Regions from separate parts of the Priestia sp. ST2 genome, predicted to be linked through region 3. Evidence: predicted binding sites of a transcription regulator. Region 3 holds the regulator's gene; each other region holds the start of a gene.
The links. Region 3 encodes LexA, which represses DNA repair genes until DNA is damaged. Its sites were predicted from a motif close to CGAACATATGTTCG; they were not measured.
Positions count from the first base shown of each region.

Region 1 (7,969 bases), on a different contig from region 3:
TTCTCCTCCTGAGAGAGTTCCAGCAGAGCGGTTTAATGTTAGGTAATCAAGCCCCACGTTAATGAGAAAGCTTAGACGCTCACGAATTTCACGCAGTATCATATCCGCAATCTTCATGTCTTTTTCAGATAGGCTGAGACTTTCAAAAAAATCATATGCTTCTTTTACTGAGAAGCGGGTTGTATCTCCTATATGCTTTTCGTCAATAAGCACCGCTAAGCTTTCGCGTTTTAAGCGATTTCCTTTACATTTTGGGCAAGCTTGCTGAGCCATGTACTTTTCCATTTGCTCACGGATATAATCTGAACTTGTTTCATGATAACGGCGCTCTACATTCCGAAGCACGCCTTCAAATTCGATATGATTTTCTCTTACTTGGCCAAAATCATTTTCATAGCGAAAGTAAATTTTTTCTTTACCGCTGCCATATAATACTTTATCAAATAAATGTTCCGGGATATCTCGCACCGGCACGTCCATATCGATGCCGTAATGTGTACATACGGCTTCAAGCAGCTGCGGATAGTATTGAGAACTTGTTGGCTCCCAAGGTGCAATTGCGTGCTGACGAAGCGTTAAGTCATAGTTAGGAATAACTAAATCTTTGTCCACTTCCAATTTCGTTCCTAACCCGTCACACGTTGGACACGCCCCGTACGGACTATTAAATGAAAACATGCGGGGCTCAAGTTCTCCAATGGAGAAACCACATTTTGGACAAGCATGATGCTCACTAAAAAGCAGTTCTTCTTCACCTATCACATCAATAATTACTTTCCCTTCTCCGAGGCGAAGAGCTGATTCCAAAGAGTCCGACAAACGAGCGGCTACACCTTCTTTTACAACAACGCGATCAATTACTACTTCAATGGAGTGCTTTTTGTTTTTTTCCAGTTCAATTTCTTCTGTTATTTCACGCATTTCTCCGTCTACTCGAATGCGAACGTACCCTTCCTTTTTAATATCTTCTAACACTTTTACGTGGGTACCTTTTCGGCCAGATACCACAGGTGCCAGTACTTGAAGCTTTGTACGTTCAGGGTACTCTAAAATTCTATCTACCATTTGCTCAATCGTTTGAGATGTAATTTCAATTCCATGATTAGGACAAATCGGCTTTCCTACACGAGCAAACAAAAGGCGCAAATAGTCATAGATTTCGGTCACAGTTCCGACGGTTGAACGAGGGTTTCGGCTCGTTGTTTTTTGATCGATTGAAATAGCAGGCGACAATCCTTCGATTGAATCTACATCGGGCTTATCCATTTGACCTAAAAACTGTCTTGCATATGCCGAAAGCGACTCGACATAACGTCTTTGTCCTTCTGCATAGATTGTATCGAAAGCTAAAGAAGATTTACCAGAACCTGATAACCCCGTTAATACTACTAATTTGTCTCGCGGGATTTCAATATCGATATTTTTCAAATTGTGGGCTCGTGCACCTTTTACCACGATTTTTTCCATCGCCATGTTTTATCACCCTTCCGCTTTTAATTCTAGAATCAAGTCACGAAGCTCAGCTGCGCGTTCAAAGTTAAGCGCTTTGGCTGCTTCTTTCATTTCTTGTTCCATTTCTTCTACGAGCTTTGCTTTTTCTTTTTTGTTGAGCTTATCAAATGCCGGTGCTTCTTCATACGTTTCTGTATCTTCTGCTACTACTGTTGCACGAATTGAGCCTCGAACTTCTTTTTGAATCGTTGTCGGTGTAATACCATGCTCTTCATTGTAAGCTTCTTGAATACTTCTACGACGCTTGGTCTCATTGATAGCAATGTTCATGGAGTTTGTGATGCGATCTGCATACATAATGACATGTCCATTAGCATTTCGTGCAGCACGTCCGATGGTTTGAATAAGCGATCGTTCTGAACGCAAGAATCCTTCTTTATCCGCGTCTAATATGGTTACTAACGAAACTTCCGGAATATCTAAACCTTCACGAAGTAAGTTAATTCCTACAAGCACATCGTACTTTCCAAGCCGCAGCTCTCGGATAATTTCAATACGCTCGAGCGTCTTCACTTCAGAGTGAAGATATTGAACTTTAATGCCGATTTCTTTTAAGTAGTTCGTTAAATCCTCGGACATTTTCTTTGTTAACGTCGTAACGAGTACTCGTTCATTTCGCTTAATCCGGTCGTGAATTTCTCCAATTAAATCATCAATCTGCCCTTCAATTGGTCGAACTTCAATATTTGGATCCAATAATCCCGTTGGACGGATAATTTGTTCAATCACATCAGGTGCCTTCTCAAGTTCATAAGGACCTGGTGTTGCGGAAACATGAACAATTTGGTTAATATGCTGTTCAAATTCATCAAATTTAAGCGGGCGGTTATCTAATGCGGAAGGCAAGCGGAAACCATGGTCCACTAACACTTGTTTACGCGCTTGGTCCCCATTGTACATTCCTCTAACTTGAGGAATCGTAACGTGTGATTCATCCACAACAAGAAGGAAATCTTCAGGGAAGAAGTCCAGCAGTGTATAAGGTGTAGAACCAGCGGGACGAAGCGTTAAATGACGAGAGTAGTTCTCGATTCCCGAACAAAAGCCCATTTCTCTCATCATTTCTAGGTCGTAGCGCGTGCGCTGCTCCAAGCGCTGCGCTTCTAAAAGCTTGCCTGCTTCTTTTAGCTTCTCTAGCTGTTCTTCTAGTTCTTTTTCAATATTTTGAATGGCAACACGCATTTTTTCTTCTCTCGTGACAAAGTGAGATGCCGGGAAGATAGCTACATGTTCACGATCACCAATGATTTCTCCTGTTAGAGCGTCAACTTCTCGGATGCGGTCAATTTCATCGCCGAAAAACTCGACGCGAATACAGTGTTCATCTCGAGACACAGGGAAAATCTCCACAACATCACCGCGAACGCGAAACGTTCCGCGCTTAAAGTCAATATCATTTCTTTCGTACTGTACATCTACTAGCGTACGAAGCAGCTGATTACGCTCTTTTTCCATTCCTACTCGAAGAGATACGACCATTTCTTTGTATTCTTCCGGAGACCCTAAGCCATAAATACAGGATACGCTGGCAATAATAATGACATCTTTTCGTTCAAAAAGAGAAGAAGTTGCCGAGTGACGAAGTTTATCAATTTCATCATTAATGCTTGCATCTTTTTCAATAAATGTATCTGTTTGAGGTACATAGGCTTCAGGCTGATAGTAATCGTAGTAACTGACAAAGTATTCGACTGCATTATTAGGAAAAAACTCTTTAAACTCACTGTACAATTGACCAGCAAGCGTTTTGTTATGAGCCATAATTAGTGTCGGCTTATTTATTTCCTTAATAACATTAGACATGGTGAAAGTTTTTCCCGTTCCTGTAGCACCTAACAAAACTTGATGCTGCTTACCTTCTTTAATTCCTTTCACGATCTTTTCAATTGCCTTTGGCTGATCACCCTGCGGTTGATATGGGGATACTAATTCAAACTGATCTTTCAAATGAAGGCCTCCGTTTCTATTTTCTTGTTTTATCTATTTTTATTACGATATGTAAAAACCGAAAACACGAACTGATATTCGTATTTTATCACTTTATAATCATAAATGAAACTAATGAGTATTAATCTTATATAGTGTTTGTTTGTTTTTATTTTTTACCCTGTTACTTTATTACCCACTAAATTCTTATACTACCCTTTTCGAAGGGAATACAACTCTTTAGATGAAAGCAATAAAAGAAAGTAAGCTTCGTTATTGTTTGAAAAAGATAGGCTTTTGCGCCAATTTCTAAATTATGATACAGTATAAAAAATATGTACTGAGAGGGGTTTAGTATGGCAAGCGTTGATCAAGTTCTTATAAATAACTCCTTTATAACAGTTGAAGAATCAACTTCTTTAGCTAAAGTGACATCTGAACTTTCAAACTATGACTTCGTCGTAGTCACAGCAAGTACCTTTTATGTAATACAAAAAGATGAACGATACCTGTTAACAGGTCATGACGAGGCATCGTCCATAAAAAAAGTAATAGCGGATACAAATTGGCCTTCATCTTCTACTTCTACGTTAGCCAATTTACAAGCCAACACAAACTGGAACAGACCAGTCCTCATTCAAGCAGAAAACCAAGAAACCACAATAGGACTTGTAACACCTTCGCAGTGGATTACACATTTGCATAGCCAAAATGAGATATTAGCTTCCTATTTTGATACATTGGCAGAAACCATTAATGATGCAGTGACAGCGGTCGATAATGAAGGAAATGTAATCTTGTGGAATACTGCTGCGGAACATACGTATAAGATTCAGAGAGATGATATTATTGGTAGAAAAATCGGAGAGCATTTCAAAGATGAATCCATCATTCTACATACCATTCTAAATGAAGGGCGCCCTGTACGCGGAACGTATCATCGTCCTAATGAACAAACTCACGTGCTCATCAATGCATCTCCTATTATAAGAAACAATCGAGTCATAGGTGGAGTCGCAACTGAACATGACATTACCAATATTGTAAGATTAAATGAAGAAATTGATGTGTCTCTTCTCATTCCAAAAGATAATCCATTTTCTTCTTTCGCGGGTATCAGTCCTGAAATTAAGCAAGCCGTTGACATTGCCAAAAAAGTGGCATCTACAGATATGCCTATTTTATTAACAGGAGAACCTGGTTCTGGGAAAGAAATGCTGGCTCAGGCCATCCACTACGGTGGAGCCAAACATAAAGAACCTTTTTTATCTTTAAATTGCGCCACTATTCCATCGGGACTCCTGGAAATTGAGCTCTTTGGTCATCAAAAAGATGTCTTTTCAGAAGATCCAACAACCATTGCGGGAAAACTGGAGCAGGCTCACAACGGGACGTTATTTATTGAAGAAATTGATAAAATGCCTCTTGAAATTCAAGTTAAGTTTCTGCGTTACTTGGAAGAACGATCCTTTTATCACGTTGGAGGCACGGAAGAAATTCAAGTTCAAACCCGAATTGTAGCCTCTACCACGACGCCTTTGGAAGAGTTGCTAAAAGCCGGTGAATTCCATGAAAATCTTTACTATTTGCTGACCGTCATTAACATTATAATTCCGCCGCTTCGAGACCATAAAGAAGACATCGAAGCATTGACACAGCAATTTGTACAGGAATTCAGCAAGAAGTATAAAAAGAAGGCTCCTTTCATTAGCTCTGAAGTTCTCGAAGCCTTTATGCAATACGATTGGCCAGGCAATATTCGCGAGCTGAGAAATACGATTGAACGAATGATTTTTCTAAGTGATCAGTCGTTGATTACCCTTACGCACCTTCCTGACAATCTGAAGGATGCAAGTTCTTTCACAGAAGTTCAAAAAGAAGAAGATTCTCTTCAAGAAGCTAGGCTAATAGAAGAGACTCTTCAAAAAACCTATGGAAACAAAAGTGCAGCAGCAGATTTGCTTGGCATTTCACGCGGCACCCTTTACAACAAAATCAAAGAATACGGACTAAACTAATCAAAAAATTCGACACGAAGCTCAGGGTACTTGTGTCGAATTTTTTATGTTTCTTTGACTGAACTTATTTGGAGAAATTTTTTAATACGAACCATACATTGGCGGGGCGTTCGGCTAGGCGTCTCATGAAATAACCAAACCAATCAATTCCGTAAGGAACATACACCCTTACTTTATATCCTTCTTTTACTAGACGGTCCTGCAGCTCTACGCAAATTCCATAAAGCATTTGGAACTCAAATTGGTCATTTGAAATACCGTTTTCTCTTACTAATCGTTTTGTGTACTGAATCATTTCTTCATCATGACTTGCTACAGCTGTATAGTGACCATTTAATAAATGCATTTTAATGATTTTTTTATAGTTTTCATCTACGTCTTTCTTTTCTGGAAATGATACTTCTGGTGATTCTTTATAAGCTCCTTTTACTAGACGTAAATTAGCTTGATATTGATGTAAGTCATTCATATCTTGTTCTGTACGATGAAGATACGCTTGAATCACAATTCCAACATTATCAAATTCTTTGCGTAATTCTTTATACATATCAAGGGAGATTTGGCAGTGCAAGTAGTCTTCCATATCAATTCGAACAAAAATATTATTCATTCTGGCCGTGTGTAGAATTCTGCGCATATTTTCCATACAAAGCTCTTTGCTAATATCCAATCCTAAAGAAGTCATCTTTAATGATAAATTTGATTGAACGCCCGATTCTGCAATGGCTTCTAGTGTCTGAATGCACATGGCAGTAGACAACCTGGCTTCCTCTTCTGTAAAAACAAATTCTCCTAAATGATCAAGTGTAACAACTTTTCCACTATTGTTAAGCTCCTTAGATGTGTGAATTGCTGATTCGGTTGAGTCTCCAGCAACAAAACGAGCTGCTCCCATCCTCAATCCATACTTTTTAGCTAATTTGTTTATTGAATGATTTTTGCCAAGCGACTGAAACATCGTTCTCATTAATACTTCCATCAATCCTAAACCTCCTTTTATTTTTTAAAATCAAAAATAAACTAAATTTTCAGATTAATATTTTTATTTTTCTATACCCTTCTCACATTTCTGTACACTTATTTAAATAAATTTATACATAAGTGTTTAAAATATTTTAAATATAAACATATTTGTCTAATTGATTTGATTATACTCGCTCATTAAATGAACCGAAACAATATTGTTATAAGTTCTAACTCACTTTTTTACACACAAAAGCTCTCCACGTTGTGCAGAGAGCTTTTGTGTACAGTTTAATAATAAGCGATTAACTTATCATCAAACCAACAATCTTTATTTTCCAGCTGCTAGCATGCTTTTTGCATATATAAAACCGATGGCTGCTGAAAGTAAATCTATTAAAATAATAAGCGGATAATCTGCGTACCCTTTATATACAGAAACAGCTATCAACAAAAGCGTCAGCGCTGTGGCAACATATAAGTTATATGTTACTCTAGCAAACAGAACAAGCAATATGGCGGGTAGAAAAACTGCGGCAATCGTTTTGACTTCCACAAACATTTCTCCTTTTTATCCGTCTTTTAACCAGCTTGTGAATCACGTTTTGTATAATTGTGTACAAACAAAATACCTAGTTCATGGTGTTCGTTGTCATACAATGCTCGCTGAGTAAAGCGAACTTCTCCATTTTCGTCAATAACTTCCAGCTTACAAAAAGCACGGTTATTAACTTGTAATGCTTCATAAAATTTATGGACTTCAGATACAGCGATTCCATTTACCTTAATAATCACTTCTCCTACTTTCAAACCCATTTTCTCTGCCGGAGAATGAGGGATGATTCCTAATACAACCAAACCTTGTGTACGCTTAGTAAACAGTGCGGGCGCTTTTTCATCGCTTCGACGCTGCTGCAAACGAATCCACTCTCTTCCTATGATCGCTAGAATAACAACAGCTACAGCGGCAAGAGGATAAAAAATAGCAGCAATCGTAATGATCGTTAATCCTACGCCTAATGCTAATACACGCTTACCAGTAAATTCAATAGATTTAAACGGCACCATACTTTGAATTCGCTGATAAAAACCGATAGCAAAAGGAACAAAAAACAGGCTAAATGATGTTCCGTCAATAGATAACACAGGCCACCATGGAAACACAGACGTAATGGCGCTGCCTGGAATTAAGACAAAAAGCGGGACAACCCATAATTTTTGAGAGTAATGAGCTCCAATTTCCTGCCCTCTTTTACTTTTCACAATGGCTGGAGACGTACCTTTTGCTCCAAATTTCCAAATTAAATATCCTTCTGCTAATACAAGCAGAGACATTAAAATAGTCAGAGAAGGTAAATCTGCGTTATGAGCTTGCACAGACCACGTTTGAATAAATCCTTCACCGAAACCAGATGCCGGAATAAGCAAGGTTGCAAGCACAGCCAGTCCTACGGTGTAAGAAGGAGAAAGCCATTTAAACGTCCAAGGGCCGCTTATGATAAAAGTTAAAACAGCTACAAGTACAATCATTCCTATAGATACATAGACAC
Region 1 covers NZ_JBVVNT010000005.1:147,309-155,277, forward strand. Annotated here, with positions in the region: gene uvrA (excinuclease ABC subunit UvrA) at 1-1,473, opposite strand, end outside; gene uvrB (excinuclease ABC subunit UvrB) at 1,480-3,459, opposite strand; gene AC0KUU_RS22225 (sigma-54 interaction domain-containing protein) at 3,795-5,456, shown strand; gene AC0KUU_RS22230 (proline dehydrogenase family protein) at 5,521-6,435, opposite strand; gene AC0KUU_RS22235 (DUF2198 family protein) at 6,751-6,975, opposite strand; gene AC0KUU_RS22240 (PDZ domain-containing protein) at 7,002-7,969, opposite strand, start outside.
Region 1: uvrB (excinuclease ABC subunit UvrB) is a predicted target of LexA. The motif match lies at 3,527-3,540, and genes of this name have one in related genera.

Region 2 (7,969 bases), on a different contig from region 3:
TGTTCTATATAATAAATGGGGTATATCGCTGCTAATCAGTAAACTTTTAATTACAATCGCAAGTGTCGGTATCAACTTTATTGGTACTAAATTATTTGTATTTACTACTAAAAAAGAAAGAGGGATTCATATATGACGATAAAAAAAGCAGTTATTCCAGTAGGCGGTTTAGGAACTCGATTTTTGCCAGCGACAAAAGCGCAGCCGAAAGAAATGCTGCCAATTGTCGATAAGCCTGCTGTACAATATATTGTAGAAGAAGCTGTGAAATCAGGCATTGAAAGTATTATTTTTATTACAGGGCGAAACAAAAAATCAATTGAAGACCATTTTGATAAATCAATTGAGTTAGAGCAAATGCTTGAAGAAAAACACAAGTTTGACATGTTAAAAGAAGTACAAACGATCTCATCAATGGCCAGCATTCACTATATTCGTCAAAAAGAGCCGTTAGGACTCGGTCATGCTATTCTTTGTGCCGAACAGTTTATTGGAGATGAGCCGTTTGCTGTTCTTCTTGGAGACGATATTATGACTTCTGAAGAACCTACGCTCAAACAGATGATCCAAGCGTATGAAACGACTAATCAATCAGTTATCGGAGTTCAAAAAGTGGATGTTGAAGAGGTATCAAAATACGGAATCATTCAGCCGAAAAATAAATCTGGCAGCCTTCATGAAGTGAATGACTTGATTGAAAAACCATCGATAGAACAAGCTCCGTCAACTATTGCCGTTATGGGCCGCTACATTTTAAATCCTTCTATTTTTTCTTATCTAAAAACGATTGAAAGAGGGGTAGGAAATGAATTACAATTAACAGATGCACTGCGTGTGGTATGTAAAAAAGAGCGATTGTTTGCTCTTGAACTGGAAGGGCAGCGCTTTGATATTGGAGATAAGGTAGGCTATATGAAAGCGATGGTAGAAGTTGCGTTAAAGCGCAGAGATTTACGTCACACGTTTTTATCGTATTTGGAGGGAATTGTAGAAAAAGAACGAGCAAACAACTTCAGCTAATAAGAGTTAATCCGTTTGTTCATATTCAGTTCATATTTGAAGTATAAAATCATTGTATGATCTTATGCGGCTCTCTGTTTACTATAAACAGAGAGCTTACTGTGCGTAAAAGCTGGACAAACTTAGGAATAGGGAGAGACATGTATGATTCAAATATTAGTTGCAGATGATGATCAACATATTCGAGAGCTGATATCATTATATTTAGAAAATCAAGGATTCAAAATTATAAAAGCAGCAGATGGTGAAGAAGCGTGGGCAAAAATGGAAGAGTTTCGAATTGATCTAGCGGTCGTTGATATCATGATGCCATTTAAAGACGGATGGGAACTAACAAAGGAAATTAAGGAGTATTTTGATATACCGGTTTTAATGGTAACAGCTAGAGGCGAATCGCATGATAAGCTAAAAGGATTTGATATCGGAACAGACGACTATGTCGTGAAGCCTTTTGATCCTCAGGAAATGGTTGCTCGTGTAAAGGCTCTTTTACGCAGATACCGAGTAGAAGCTAACAATGTAATCTATATGGGGAATATAAAACTAGACCGTACCAAATTAGAGATGAGTGCAGGAGAAACAAGCGAACAGCTGCCGTTAAAAGAGTTTGAATTACTGTTCACGTTAGTTAGTTCTCCAGGAAAAATTTTTACTCGTGATCAGCTTATTCAATTAATTTGGGGATATGATTATGAAGGCGATGAGCGCACGGTAGACGTTCACATAAAACGTCTGCGAGAGAGGCTTAATCATATGAAAAACGTCGGTATGGAAATCAAAACAATTCGCGGACTAGGCTATAGAGCAGAAGGGTGTTAACGTGAAATCAATTTATGTAAAGCTGGTTCTGTCGTTCATCATTACAATTTTATTGAGCGTTGTGATTACCGTTGTCGTCACGACATTTCTTAGCAAGCAGAAGCTCGAAATGCGATTAGGTCAGGATATGGTGAAGATGGGAGAAGATTTTATCGATTTGTACGGAGCAGAAGACTCGGACAAAGCTGCAAGGTTTTTATCTAATTCATCATTCATTCATTTTTCGTTTATTATTATTGATGATCAGCATGAAGAAAAAGTATTAGGACAGCCAGGACCGCCTATTCCAATTACACCGAAAGAAGTAGATCAAGTATTAGACGGGAAGCGTTATTCTAATTTAAACGAGGAAAAAGATGATCGTCCACAGCCAAACGTAGTGGGTCTTCCTTTTAAAGAAAATGGACGGTCGTATGCTCTATTTATTCAGTCTCATCCACAGCGGCAATTTTCAGTTATTCAAGATGTTCAAAATATCCAGCTTATTACGATTTTATTAGTGGGTATTGTATTATTTGCATATGTTTCAATGATTATTATTAAACCGATTAAGCGTCTCAGTACAGCGATGAAAGTTGTCGGACAAGGCGAATACAATGTGCAAGTCGAGCACGCAGCGAATGATGAAATCGGTCTGTTAACTAAAAATTTTAATCAAATGACTAAAGAATTAAACAAAATAGAAACGATGAGGCAAGAGTTCATTGCTAGCGTTTCGCATGAGATTCAATCACCGCTGACCTCTATTCGCGGTTTTTCAGCGGCACTTAAAGATGATATCGTCAGTGAAGATAAAAAGATACAATATTTAACGATTATTGAAAAAGAAAGTACAAGACTTTCTCAGCTTAGTTCCAATTTGCTAAAGCTTGCTTCTCTAGACTCTGAACATCAAACGCTAATGCTGCAGCAATACCGTTTAGATGAACAAATCAGGCATGTGGTCATGGCTTTAGAACCTCAGTGGACAAAAAAGAACATAGAAATTGACCTTGATTTATCCAATGTTCAAATGGAAGCAGATAAAGATTTGTTAGAGCAAGTTTGGCTGAATTTAGTAACAAATGCTATTAAATATACGCCTGAAAATGGATTTGTGAAAATATCCATTTCTCTAAAAAACGAAGAAATAGACGTGAAAATAAAGGATAATGGAATTGGTATTGCCGAAGAAGATCAAAAATATATTTTTGAAAGCTTTTATAAAGTAGATAAATCGAGAACGTTAAAAGGAAGCGGCCTCGGTCTAGCCATTACAAAAAAAATTGTTCGGTTACATGAGGGCACAATACGTGTTGAAAGCAAAAAAGAACAAGGAAGCATTTTTACGGTAACCTTGCCTATCCAAAAAATTAGGGCTAAAAAAGACTCGTCTGTGTAAGTTCATGCAGATGAGTCTTTTTTATTAGGTCAAAGATATAAAAAAAATTAATAATATCTATTTATTTTTTTAATCCCTACTTGACATATAGGTAAAGTGTAAATAATATAGATAGTATAAATCTTTTGAAAAAATTGGGATGCTAAAGAAGCTGATCGGTCAACCGAAGGCTCATACTTGTTCGCTACTAGTGTGGGCCTTTTCTGTACATTAGTTGTGGTCATTAAAATCTCAATCTTCAACTGAACATATGGGGAGGATTACCATGTATTTATCTTCTGCACATTATACAAGTACTTATAGATGTTGTTCGCTTTGTTTATTCAACTGCAACTAAAATATAAATCTATCTATGAATAGGAGAATGATAAAATGGCTTCAATTACACAAGAAAAATTAGATTATATTGTTAAATTACTAACTGAAATCAACTATGGATCTGTACTAATTACCCTTCACGACGGACAAATTACTCAAGTGGACAGCACGGAAAAAAACCGCTTTTTAGCTAAAAGCAAAGTAGCAAGCCACAAATAAGCCTATTTAAATACGTATTTAGAGAAACTGAAGGGCCAGCCTAGCTAGCGAATGCTTGGCGGCGGGGCAAGCAAGTACCGTACTAAATATAGAAAACGTGCGTATTCGAAGAAAAATTGACTTTCTTTCCGGTTAAAGATTTAGAATTTTTTGAATTAAAATTGAGTTATAGGTTGTATGAGTATGACGATGAGAAGTCTAAAGCTGCTAAAGCAGCAGCTTTGTACTTTTTAAAATTATGAAAATCTGACAGTTTCATTCCTGTGCTGACCGGATTACCGAAGGCTTCTGACCTGTGTTAGGAGTCTTTTTTTTATTCTTAAATTAATATAATAGGAGGAGAAAAGATGGAAAATTTATTACGAGCAGCGGTGCGGCAAAGAAAACAATACCTCATTGAAAAGTTACTGAAAAAAGGGATTTACAAAAAAGAAAACCATCATCTTTTTGAACTTACACTCTCTGACTTAGAAAAAGAGTATCAGGCACGCAGTAGGTAAGGGATAGAAAAATTTATATCCAATAAAAAAGCGTAAAGGGTATGCCTTTGCGCTTTTTATCTAACAATAAATTAGTACCAGATATTAAAAGTAGGTGTTATAATTAAGTATCAACTGATTTGAGGTGGAAAAATGATGCAATCAAAAGCTAGAATCACAGGAATGGGGATATATACACCAAAGCAAAAATTAACGAACGACCATTTAAAAGAAATGGTTGATACAAGTGACGAATGGATTGTACAGCGTACCGGAATGAAAGAACGACGAATTGCTGGTGAAGGCGAATACACGTCTACGCTTGCCATTCGAGCCGTTGAAAATTTGCTTAACCGATATGCTGTAGAAATAGAAGATGTAGATGCAATTATTGTTTCGACAACAACGCCAGATCACTTTTTTCCTAGCGTAGCATGTCAGATTCAAGATTACTTTCATATTGATCAAGCTGCTGCATTTGATCTAAGTGCCGCATGCGCCGGTTTTACATATGGCCTTCATGTGGCGAACGGCTTAGTGACGTCGGGATTGCATAAAAAGATTTTAGTTATTGGTGCTGAAGTCATGTCGAAAATTACAGATTATACGGACCGGGCCACATGCGTGCTGTTTGGTGACGGAGCGGGAGCTATGCTTGTAGAGTACGATGAGCATAATCCGAGTTTCTTAGGATGTCACTACGGAACGGACGGAAGCGGAGGGGTGAATTTATATCGTTCTAACTTATCTAATACTCTTTCAGGAAAAGAAATTAATTCGAGCGGGAATTTAGTTCAAAACGGGCGTGAAGTATACCGCTTTGCTGTCCGAACGATTCCAAAAGGAGTAGAAGCATTATTAAAGAATACTTCCATTTCTCTTTCTGATGTAAATTGGTTTATTCCGCACAGTGCAAACCTTCGAATGATTGAAGCTATTTGTGCTAAAACAGGTGTTACAATGGATAAAACGTTAACGAGTGTGCAATACTGCGGAAATACATCTTCAGCTTCTATTCCGCTTGCTTTAAACGAAGGAATAATGACAGGAAAAGTACAGGGTAATGACCTCCTTATTCTTTATGGGTTTGGAGGAGGATTAACGCACTGCGGCTTGTTAATTAAATGGACGTGTAAAGAAAAAAGCTAAAAAGCTAAAAGGCGTCGCCTTTTAGCTTTTTTCTTTTTCATTACAGAGCTTTTTATTGTCGTTCCAAGAAAGTTTATTCTTTTTATAACAGCAGGTTTGCAGTATTTTCAGCGCAAACATATATAATAGAAAAAACCCGCTTTTTTACAGCGGGTTTTCAACTGGCCTTTGGAATGGTAAAACCTAATCCAAAGACGTCGCGTACATCGTGTACGACCACAAAAGCTTGTTCGTCGACTTTATGAATAATGCGCTTTAATTCTAGCAGTTCTTGTTTGTTCACAACTACGTACAATACGTCTTTTGCTTCTTTTGTATAGCTTCCATGAGCAGAAAAGACAGTGACGCCGCGCTGCATCTTTTTATTGACTTGTTCGGCTACTTCAACTGAACGGTGTGAAATAATAGTGATTGCTTTGCGAGGGTTGAGTCCTTCAATAATATAATCAAGCACCTTCGTTCCGATGTAAAGAGAAATAACCGTATACATTGTCTTTTCTCCACCGATGACAAAATAAGCGCTTGCTACAACTAATAAATCAATTGCCAGCATCGTTTTGCTAATATTCCAGTCTAGATATTGATTAGCTAAGCGGGCAATAACTGCAGAGCCTCCGGAAGTTCCGCCGCCTCTAAACACAAGTCCGAGTCCTACACCAGCTAAAATACCAGCAAAAATAGCCCCCAGTAGCGTATCGTCAAGAGGATTTCCCAGTCCTTCAGTTATATGTAGGAATAGAGAAGTGAAAATAATACATATAATTGTGTAAACAATCACACGTTTATGAAGCAATTTGTATCCGATCAGTACCAGCAAACCGTTTAATATAAAGTTTGTGATACCCGGAGACCAGCCTAATACATAATAGGTAATCATTGTTACACCGGTTACGCCGCCTTCTGCTAATTCATTTGGAATAGCAAAGTAATTAATGGCCAGTGCGAAAATGAGGCTCCCTAGAATAATGAGGATAATTTCTTTTATTTTATTAATCATGAACGTTACCTCCAATCATCAAAAGCTCCGAAAACACAGTCATGACAATGTATTATACCAACTCTAGAGACTGAATTAAAGATGGGATATTATTATTTTTTTAAAAATCATTTTCTGCTATTAACATAAAATCTTTTGACAGTTTTTATGGAGTATGAAAAAATGAATTGTTTGCTTTTATTTTGATTAAAAAGTTTTGCAATGAGAATGTTCGTTCGGTAAAATAGAAGCAAGAGTCAAGGGGGAGAATGAACGTGTATCAAGATGAATTAAAACAGTATGCGAAGTTAGTAATGCCCGAGCATTTAGAGAAAATGAAGAAAATGTACAGTCCCGATGCGCATAAGCAGCCTTTAGGGTTAAAAAAAGAAAAGATTGAGCATATTGAAAATGTCATTATGAACAGTTACTCGGAGCATTATCCAGTAACGCTTCACGTCTATGAAGCAGGACATATTCAAAGGTATGAACGAGTGACGATTGATAAAGTCTCGCTGCAGTCGAATACGCTGATGGTTACAGGCCCTTGCTATACATATTCGATTCGAGCAGATGCAGTAATTGAAGCAGATGTATGGAAAGATGAAAGCTACTCTAGCTAAGAGTAGCTTTTTTGTTCGTTTTGTATCTTTTTTTTAACGCATGCATACAATACATAAAAGCATATTCTGCGAGTAGCAACTTCTAGCTACTAGGAAATTTTAATTAAAGAAGGGATTATTGTATGCAAAATGAAAAAACTCAAGTAAGAGAAATCGAATTAACGCAGTTCATTAAAAAAAGACTCGTTCGTTTTATCTCAAGTTTAGCTATTTCTTCTGCCCTTGCTTCCATATTATATATGCTTCTGTTTTTATTTAAATGATGGGTCACTTTGAGTTGTCCAAAAAGGTGGACAACTTTTTTGGTGTGTAGGCTTTTATGAAATCAGGACAAGCTATGGCTGATTCAGTCAGAAAAATTCAATCGGTCAAGAAATAGTCAAAAACAGTCATAACTAATTAAGTGGAAGAAAACCTTTACATATAATGAGAAAAGTAGACAAATTCTTGAATTACCAGCATATTTCCTTTTGTATGAACTATTATTAAACCAAATGCAAATCTAATTGTTCATTCAAAAAACTTTATTTTGTAATTAAAAAAATGAATGTTTTTGATTTTTTATGATTGATTTTGAATGTAAACCGTGATAAAGTAAGTACATGAAATAAATGAAAACGCTTTTTTGAAAAAGGAGCTAGAACATGTTAACGCCGGAAAGACATCAACTAATCTTAAAACTTTTAAAAGAGAAAGAACTTGTAAAAGTGCAAGAGTTTATCGAAGTTACAGGCGCTTCGGAATCAACCATTAGAAGAGACTTAAGTCAACTAGAAGAAGAGCAAATGCTCAAACGTGTTCATGGTGGCGCTTCGCTTATTCGCAGTAAACGAATCGAACTGAGCGTTATCGAAAAATCTGCTAAAAATGTTCAAGATAAACGAAACATTGCAGAGTATGCGGCTTCCATTATAAATGAAGGTGACTGTATTTTTTTAGATGCAGGAACTACAACGTATGAAATGATTCCTTTTTTAAAGCAAAA
Region 2 covers NZ_JBVVNT010000002.1:648,827-656,795, reverse strand. Annotated here, with positions in the region: gene AC0KUU_RS09790 (GtrA family protein) at 1-136, shown strand, start outside; gene galU (UTP--glucose-1-phosphate uridylyltransferase GalU) at 133-1,020, shown strand; gene AC0KUU_RS09780 (response regulator transcription factor) at 1,165-1,839, shown strand; gene AC0KUU_RS09775 (sensor histidine kinase) at 1,841-3,220, shown strand; gene AC0KUU_RS09770 (YezD family protein) at 3,593-3,757, shown strand; gene AC0KUU_RS09765 (Fur-regulated basic protein FbpA) at 4,105-4,257, shown strand; gene AC0KUU_RS09760 (ketoacyl-ACP synthase III) at 4,390-5,385, shown strand; gene AC0KUU_RS09755 (YitT family protein) at 5,543-6,382, opposite strand; gene AC0KUU_RS09750 (YolD-like family protein) at 6,631-6,984, shown strand; gene AC0KUU_RS09745 (hypothetical protein) at 7,107-7,247, shown strand; gene AC0KUU_RS09740 (DeoR/GlpR family DNA-binding transcription regulator) at 7,629-7,969, shown strand, end outside.
Region 2: AC0KUU_RS09750 (YolD-like family protein) is a predicted target of LexA. The motif match lies at 6,587-6,600, and genes of this name have one in related genera.

Region 3 (7,969 bases):
CGCCAAATTATTTATGCGTATCCGCAAGGCGGAGGAGCTTATATTGTTTCGAAAACCAATTTAGGAGAAAATCCTGGACTTATCGCTGGAGGATCACTGTTGGTGGATTATATTTTAACAGTTGCTGTGAGCGTTTCAGCAGGAACCGATGCTTTAACTTCGGCTTTTCCAACGCTGCATCATTACAATGTAGTAATTGCGTGTTTGCTGGTGATTTTTATTACCGTCTTAAATTTACGTGGTGTAACAGAATCCGCTTCCGTATTAGCTTATCCGGTTTATTTATTTGTTATTGCTCTTATTTTGTTAATAGCGGTAGGCTTGTTTAAAATAGCGACAGGTCAAGTTTCACCTGAGCTTCATCCCTCTCTCGGTACAGTAGTGCCAGGTATTAGTTTGTTTTTATTATTAAAAGCTTTTTCGTCAGGCTGTTCAGCATTAACAGGTGTAGAAGCTATTTCAAATGCAGTGCCTAACTTTAAAGAGCCAGGTGCAAAAAATGCTGTTCATACATTAATGCTGATGGGCGGTATTTTAGCCGTTTTATTTTCTGGCATCACGTTTTTAGCTTATTGGCTTGGCATTTCTCCAAAAGCAGATGAAACGGTTGTATCACAAATTGCATCGAGTGTGTTTGGACGAAATGGATTTTATTATTTTATTCAAGGCACAACAGCTCTAATTCTAGTGCTAGCGGCGAATACGGGCTTTTCAGCTTTCCCTTTGCTAGCTGTCAACTTATCGTCTGATAAATACATGCCAAGAATGTTTCAAATTCGTGGCGATCGACTAGGCTATTCAAATGGAATTGTGACCCTTGGGATTGCTTCTATTGTCTTAATTGTAGCTTTTAAAGGAGCGACTGAACAATTAATTCCTCTTTATGCAGTCGGGGTGTTTATTCCATTTACGCTTTCTCAAACAGGCATGATTGTCAAATGGCTTAGAGAAAAGCCGGCCGGCTGGCAAGGGAAGCTAACCATTAACTTAATTGGTGCCCTCATTACCTTAACTGTGCTAATTATTTTGTTTACAACGAAGTTTTCACAAGTATGGTCCGTGCTCATTTTCTTACCGGTTATTGTCTATATTTTTCATCGCATTCATACGCATTATGAAGCGGTAGGAGAGCAGCTTCGCATTAAGCAAGGAGAAAAGATTGGAAAGCTTGAAGGAAGTGTGGTCATTGTTCCTGTAGCAGGAATGACAAAGGTAGTAGAAAATTCATTAAATTATGCAAGAACGATTGGCGATACCGTTATTGCAGTACATGTAGCCTTTGATCGAGAAAGCGAAAAGAGAATGGAAGAGAAGTGGGAGAAGTGGCAGCCTGATATTCGTATTGTTACGTTTCATTCTCAATACCGCAGCTTAGTGCGGCCGCTGTTTCGATTCATCGATATGGCTGAGGAAAAAGCCCGGGAAAATAATATGGCTATTACGGTCGTTATTCCGCAATTCATTACGAAAAAAAGCTGGCAAAATATCCTTCACAATCAGTCCAGTCTGCTGTTAAAAGCACATTTGCTTTACCGTAAAAATGTAATTGTTACAACTGTACCGTACCGTTTTAAAAAATAATGAAACATGACTAAAAACCTCCAACTTGTATGTTGGAGGTTTTTAATTTTTAAATTCACATACACTAACCGTAATCGAATCTCATCAAAGGCGCAAACGGAGGGATTGTATGAGTGAATTAATTAAATTGTTGCGAAAGGGAAATAAATCGGCCATCATGGCCGCTGTAGTTAATACCATTATCTCTATCATTAAAGGAATTGCTTTCGCTTTAACAGGGAATGTAGCAATGTTTGCTGAAACGATGCACAGCTTAGGAGATGCAGCTAATCAGTTTTTTGTCTTTATAGGTTCGGCATTAAGTAAAAAAGCCCCGACCAAAAGATTTCCAAATGGTTTCGGCCGATTGGTTAATCTCGTTCTATTAGGAGCGGTTCTTGTAGTAGGGATTATGGCGTTTGAAACGATTAAAGAAGGATATCACCACATTCTTCATCCCACGAAGTCTTCAGGCTTTATTTTAAATATTGCAGTACTTGGCATCTCGGTGTTACTTGAGATGTTTGTCCTATTTAAGGCGATGAAAGAAATTTTGCACGATGTCGGAATGGATACCGCAGAGGTCAATGTTTTTACGCAAAGCTTTGTTCATTTAAAGAAAGCAAAGCCGGCAACCAAGCTGGTCTTTATGGAAGATCTGGTAGCTACTGGAGGAGGCGTATTGGCGTTAATAGCCGTTTTCATTTCACGGTTTACACCTTTTCACCAAGCTGAAGGAATTGCTTCTATTTTGATTGGGCTTATGATGTTTTTTGTAGTAGGACGAGTATTTTTAGATAATGCTGCTGGAGCGCTAGGTGAAGCAGATAAAGAAATGGAAATAAAAATTGGCGCGATTGTCATGCAAGATGTACAAGTGCGTGATATTCAAACGTTAATGGTGATGAAAGAAGGAGAAGAGCTTCACGTTGAATTAAAAGTAGAAATTGATCCTTCTTTAACAGTGGCAGAAGCTGATGATATTAAAGATCGTCTGGAAAATCGTATTTTACAGGAAAAAGGAGTAACGGATGTCATTATTGAATTTGATGAAGATGATGGAATTCCGGACTGGGCGCCAAGTGATTTACAGCTTCAAAAAGAATAAAAAGAAGAGGTTAGGACAAAATTATTTTAATTGAAGAAGATCCGAACGATGAATCGAGGTTCTTGACGGAGAATCCAATTCGTTCGGATTTTTTCATTGGTATGGTGAACGTAGGTTTCGTGTTTTTAGTTGCTTTTAGAGGTTGATTGGAGGGCAAGACTCACTGCCCGCGGAAAGCGAAGTCTTGCACGGAAGTCAACAGCGGTGTAACAAGCAATCCCTACTAGCTTATTTATTCCATTTGTTCCCCTATAGATTCGCTTGATTTAGTTATGTCTCAATCTCTTCTTTTTTATCATGTGTTTTCTGATGCGAACAGCTTTTATGTTTTAAACCGATCTTTTAATAAATTCCATAGGGAACTCACTCCGAGACTAATGCTGATCAGAATTCCTGATAGAGCTACTATTAAAGCGATATATTCAAAGATAGAAAACTGCTTCATACTATCCCAATTGATGTTTCCCTTTAGTTTGCTAATAACTAAATTCATTCCGTAAATACCGGAAAGAACCGTGTAAATCGTTAAAATTAATAATAAGTAATTGTGACGCTTAGCTGCGATTTTCTCTTGGTTTTGGTACAAAGTACCAAGAGTTTCTTTGACTTCTTGATAAAGAGAATTGATATGGAAGATTTTTTTAAAGAGCTCAGAAAACTCTTGACCTTCTGTGCGAGAGCTAATTTCTAAAAATAAATATTTACCTGAGAACACGGTAATAGAGCGGATTAGTCGTTCAATGCCCTCTGAATTTTTATGAAACGTGAGCTGAGAATACTCATAAGATAGTTTTAGCAACACGATTTTATAGAAAAAATGTAAAAATAAATTATAGTAATGCTGGCCAAATAGATGATTCATCAAAAGCTGATCCGTTTTAGAGTCTGTCGATTTAGAAATACATGAAAACACATGGTCTGTTATGACGTAATAGGTTTCAGGAGCCCATCTGGAATACACGTGTTTAGTATTATACGTTTTAATATACTCATGATTGTGTGCAGAAATAAACGCTTTCCCGTCAGGCATATAGCTATTTAGCTGTCCAGTACGAAATAAAGTTGTGGAATTAATCTCTTGCTCTTGATTTACCGTTACATAACTTAACACAAACATCCGTTCATCGATAAAATAAGGAAGGCTCCCCACATGCTGTTCACGTGTGGCTTCTTTCTTGATGTGTTCGTTCAAAAATGGCGCGAGCTGTGAAAAAATATAATCTTGTACTTTGCTATAGCGGTGGTGTTCATAGGTAATGGTGGATCCATGCTCTTCAGCAAGCTTCGGTTCTAATACACGAAAATGATTCATGAACTCTAAAATATCATCATAGGTGTAATGATTATGGCTCATCTCAGTGCGAATGGTCATGACGCCAATTTCAAAAGGACATAAAAAAACATCCACAGACAGCACGTTGCTAGACACGGTGGTGGAGGAAGTGTGTAACGTAATGGCATGGTCTATTTTTTTTGAAAATCGAAGCAACCCTTCTTTTTCGCACGAGTCAGGGAATAGAATGCATTCAATGTAAGGAAGAAAATATTGATCCAGGCTATCATGAGATACGTAATATTGTTCTCCGTAGTATTCTTTTTCTAAATGTTTGTTTTGAATGGAGAAAAACTCGAACAAATTTGCTTTCAGCGCATGAACAAGCTGCTCTTTATTTTTTCGGTCAAAGGAAAAAGGAAAAAGAAACATGTTCATTGCTTTGGCAGGTACAATGGTTTGAAATGGTTCTGTTTTCCTTGGTGTATTGGTCATAAACTACATCCTTCTTATGGTCGGTTGTATTTCCTTGTAAGAGTCGAGGAAATGCAGGTAGAAAGTAAAAGGTAAAACAAGCTTTATAAAAACCGTTCTACCCGCCTGCAATGATTCAACGTATCATTTATAATATGCCAATTTTTTTAGAAAACAAACGTAAAAAAAACCAACTAACATCATCATTAGTTGGTTTTACATACAGTGTCTGATTAGTGAATCGTGCGATATACACCAGTTACTTTTCCTAAAATCGTTACGTGGCGAAGAATAATAGGCGCCATCGTTGAATTTTCAGGCTGTAAACGAACGAAATTTTCTTCTTTAAAGAAACGTTTTACCGTTGCTTCGTTGTCTTCGGTCATAGCGACCACAATATCTCCATTATTAGCTGTTTGCTGCTGACGTACGATTACCATATCGCCATCTAGAATACCTGCTTCAATCATACTTTCTCCCATAATTTCAAGCATAAATACATGATCATCTGGAGAAACGAATTTATCTGGAAGAGGGAAATATTCTTCCACATTTTCAACAGCTGTTATAGGCAGACCCGCTGTTACTTTACCGATAACAGGAACATTAATGACATTGCTTTTAGGGATGTTTACTTCGTCTAGTTGAAGAACTTCGATTGCTCTTGGTTTTGTCGGATCTCTGCGAATTAACCCTTTGCTTTCTAAACGAGCTAAATGCCCGTGTACAGTGGAGCTAGAGGCTAATCCTACCGCTTCCCCAATCTCACGAACAGAAGGCGGATAACCTTTTAATTTTACTTCATGCTTAATAAAATCTAGTATGTCTTGTTGACGTTTTGATAGCTTCATATTTTTCACCTCGATTTTAGCTATTCTTTAGGTGAATTATACCACGTGATGTGTCAATATACAAACATAAGTTCGAAGAATTCCATTGACAGAAACAAATGTTCTCAATAAAATAAGAACATATATTCTGACAGGGGGATCATAATATGCAACAATTCTTACATTCTATGAAACATTACGCTATTTTTTTTGCAGTTATCGCTGCACTTACATATGTATTGACGCTGGTTTTAGGAGCGGATAAAGTAGATTTAGACAAATATTCAACGGTTACTATTACAAAAGGAGATACGCTTTGGGAATTGTCCAACAAGTATCATAATCACCATCATTTGACCACCAATGAATTTGTCAAATGGGTTGAAGACGTCAATGATTTAAACTCAGACACTGCCCAGTCTTTATCTCCTGGAGATAAATTATATATTCCTGTTTTAAAAAAAGAGTTACATAATCAAGTGGCAATTGAACAGTAGTGTGTAACGGCCGTTCCTGAATATTGTTAGAAGCCGAAAAGGTCGTGATAAAAGTGGATGCCATTATTTATTGCCGTGTCAGTACGGATAAAAAAACCCAAGAAACATCTTTACAGCGCCAGCAAGAAGAATTAAAAAAGCTTGCTGCTCTTCACCATCTAGACGTAAAAAAAGTCGTAATGGAAAAAGCGAGCGGATATGAAGTAGACAGAGAGGGTATTTTGGATGTTCTTCATACAATGAAAGAAGAAAAAATATCTGTGTTGCTTATTCAAGATGAAACACGATTAGGCAGAGGAAATGCTCGAATTGCGCTGCTTCATGCTTTTCATAAAGAAAATGCTACCATCTATACGATTAGTCATCAAGGCCAGCTTCAGCTTTCAGAATCTGATTCAATGGTGTTAGATATTATTAGCTTAGTGGAAGAGCATCAGCGGAAATTACATAATGCTAAAATTAAAAGAGGAATGAAAAGAGCTGTAGAAAACGGTTATCGTCCGCAGCAAAATTTAAAAAATCAAGGAGTTAACTCGGGAAGAGAAAAAAAAGAAGCGCCAATTGAAGAAATTGTCCGTCTTCGTCATAACGGCTTAACCTTTGCTGAAATTTCAGTTACGCTAAAAGGTTTTGGCTATAATATTTCAAAAGCGACGGTACATCGCCGCTATCAAGAATACCAAGAGAATGCTCAATCTCTTGATAAAACGAAAGAGATTTAGTAAGATGACTACATGTTGCCGGAACGGTTCGGTAATTTTAATTATTGATTATAAGGAGATAGGTTTTATATGCTATCAAAAGATAAACTTGCTCGTATTAATGCTCTTTCAAAAAAGGCAAAGGCTGAAGGTCTGACAGAATCTGAAGCGAAAGAACAGCAAGAGCTACGTCAGGAATATTTAAAAGTTTTCCGACAATCTATGACAAATCACCTTCATACGATTAAAGTTGTGGACGAAGAAGGTAAAGATGTTACGCCTAAGAAGTTAAAAGAGAGTAAAAAGAAGCGTCTTCACTAAGACGTTCTAGTAAAACTAGAGGGAGTGTTCCTTCTAGTTTTTTGTATATTTTTAATAAGGCACACAAAAACTGTAAAAGTGGAAAATTTTTTGGTTCAAGTATTGTACAAATAAGCAAATCATTAGTATGATAACATATGTACATAGTTTTGAAAGGAATGAAGAGTATGACACAACGTATTGAAGATCTTTCGATTGCAACAATTCGTACTTTATCAATCGATGCGATTGAAAAAGCAAATTCAGGTCACCCAGGTATGCCAATGGGAGCTGCTCCAATGGCATATACATTGTGGACAAAATTTATGAACATCAATCCAAAGAATCCAAACTGGTTCAACCGTGACCGCTTTGTATTATCAGCAGGACACGGATCGGCACTATTATACAGCTTGCTTCATTTAGCTGGATATGACTTATCAATTGAAGACCTTAAAAACTTCCGTCAATGGGGAAGTAAAACACCAGGTCATCCAGAGTTCGGTCATACAGCAGGTGTTGATGCAACAACTGGTCCACTAGGACAAGGTATTGCAATGGCTGTTGGTAAAGCAATGGCAGAACGTCATTTAGCTGAAACATACAACAAAGAAGGTTTAGAAATTGTAGACCACTTTACGTATGGTATTTGTGGTGACGGAGACTTAATGGAAGGTGTATCTGCTGAAGCAGCTTCATTAGCAGCACACTTAAAATTAGGACGTTTAGTTGTTTTATACGATTCAAATGATATTTCTTTAGACGGAGATTTAGATCGCTCGTTCTCTGAGAACGTAGAAGATCGTTTCAAAGCTTACGGATGGCAAGTAATCCGCGTTGAAGACGGCAATGACTTGACAGCGATTGCAAACGCAATTGAAGAAGCAAAAGGCGATTTAACACGCCCGACGCTAATTGAAGTAAAAACAACAATCGGATTTGGTTCTCCAAACCACGCGGGTACTTCTGGCGTGCACGGTTCTCCATTAGGTTCCGATGAAACAAAATTAACAAAAGAAGCTTATGCATGGACATTTGAAGAAGATTTCTATGTGCCAGAAGAAGTGTATGCTCACTTCAAAGCTACAATTGCTGAAGATGGCCAAAAGAAAGAAAACGAATGGAACGATGTATTTGCACAGTATAAAGAAAAATACCCTGAACTAGGTCGTCAATTTGAACTGGCAGTAGAAGGAAAGTTACCGGAAGGCTGGGAAGAAACGCTT
Region 3 covers NZ_JBVVNT010000001.1:796,013-803,981, forward strand. Annotated here, with positions in the region: gene AC0KUU_RS04035 (APC family permease) at 1-1,581, shown strand, start outside; gene AC0KUU_RS04040 (cation diffusion facilitator family transporter) at 1,691-2,668, shown strand; gene AC0KUU_RS04045 (magnesium transporter CorA family protein) at 2,991-4,436, opposite strand; gene lexA (transcriptional repressor LexA) at 4,649-5,266, opposite strand; gene yneA (cell division suppressor protein YneA) at 5,413-5,742, shown strand; gene AC0KUU_RS04060 (YneB family resolvase-like protein) at 5,796-6,464, shown strand; gene AC0KUU_RS04065 (DUF896 domain-containing protein) at 6,534-6,764, shown strand; gene tkt (transketolase) at 6,932-7,969, shown strand, end outside.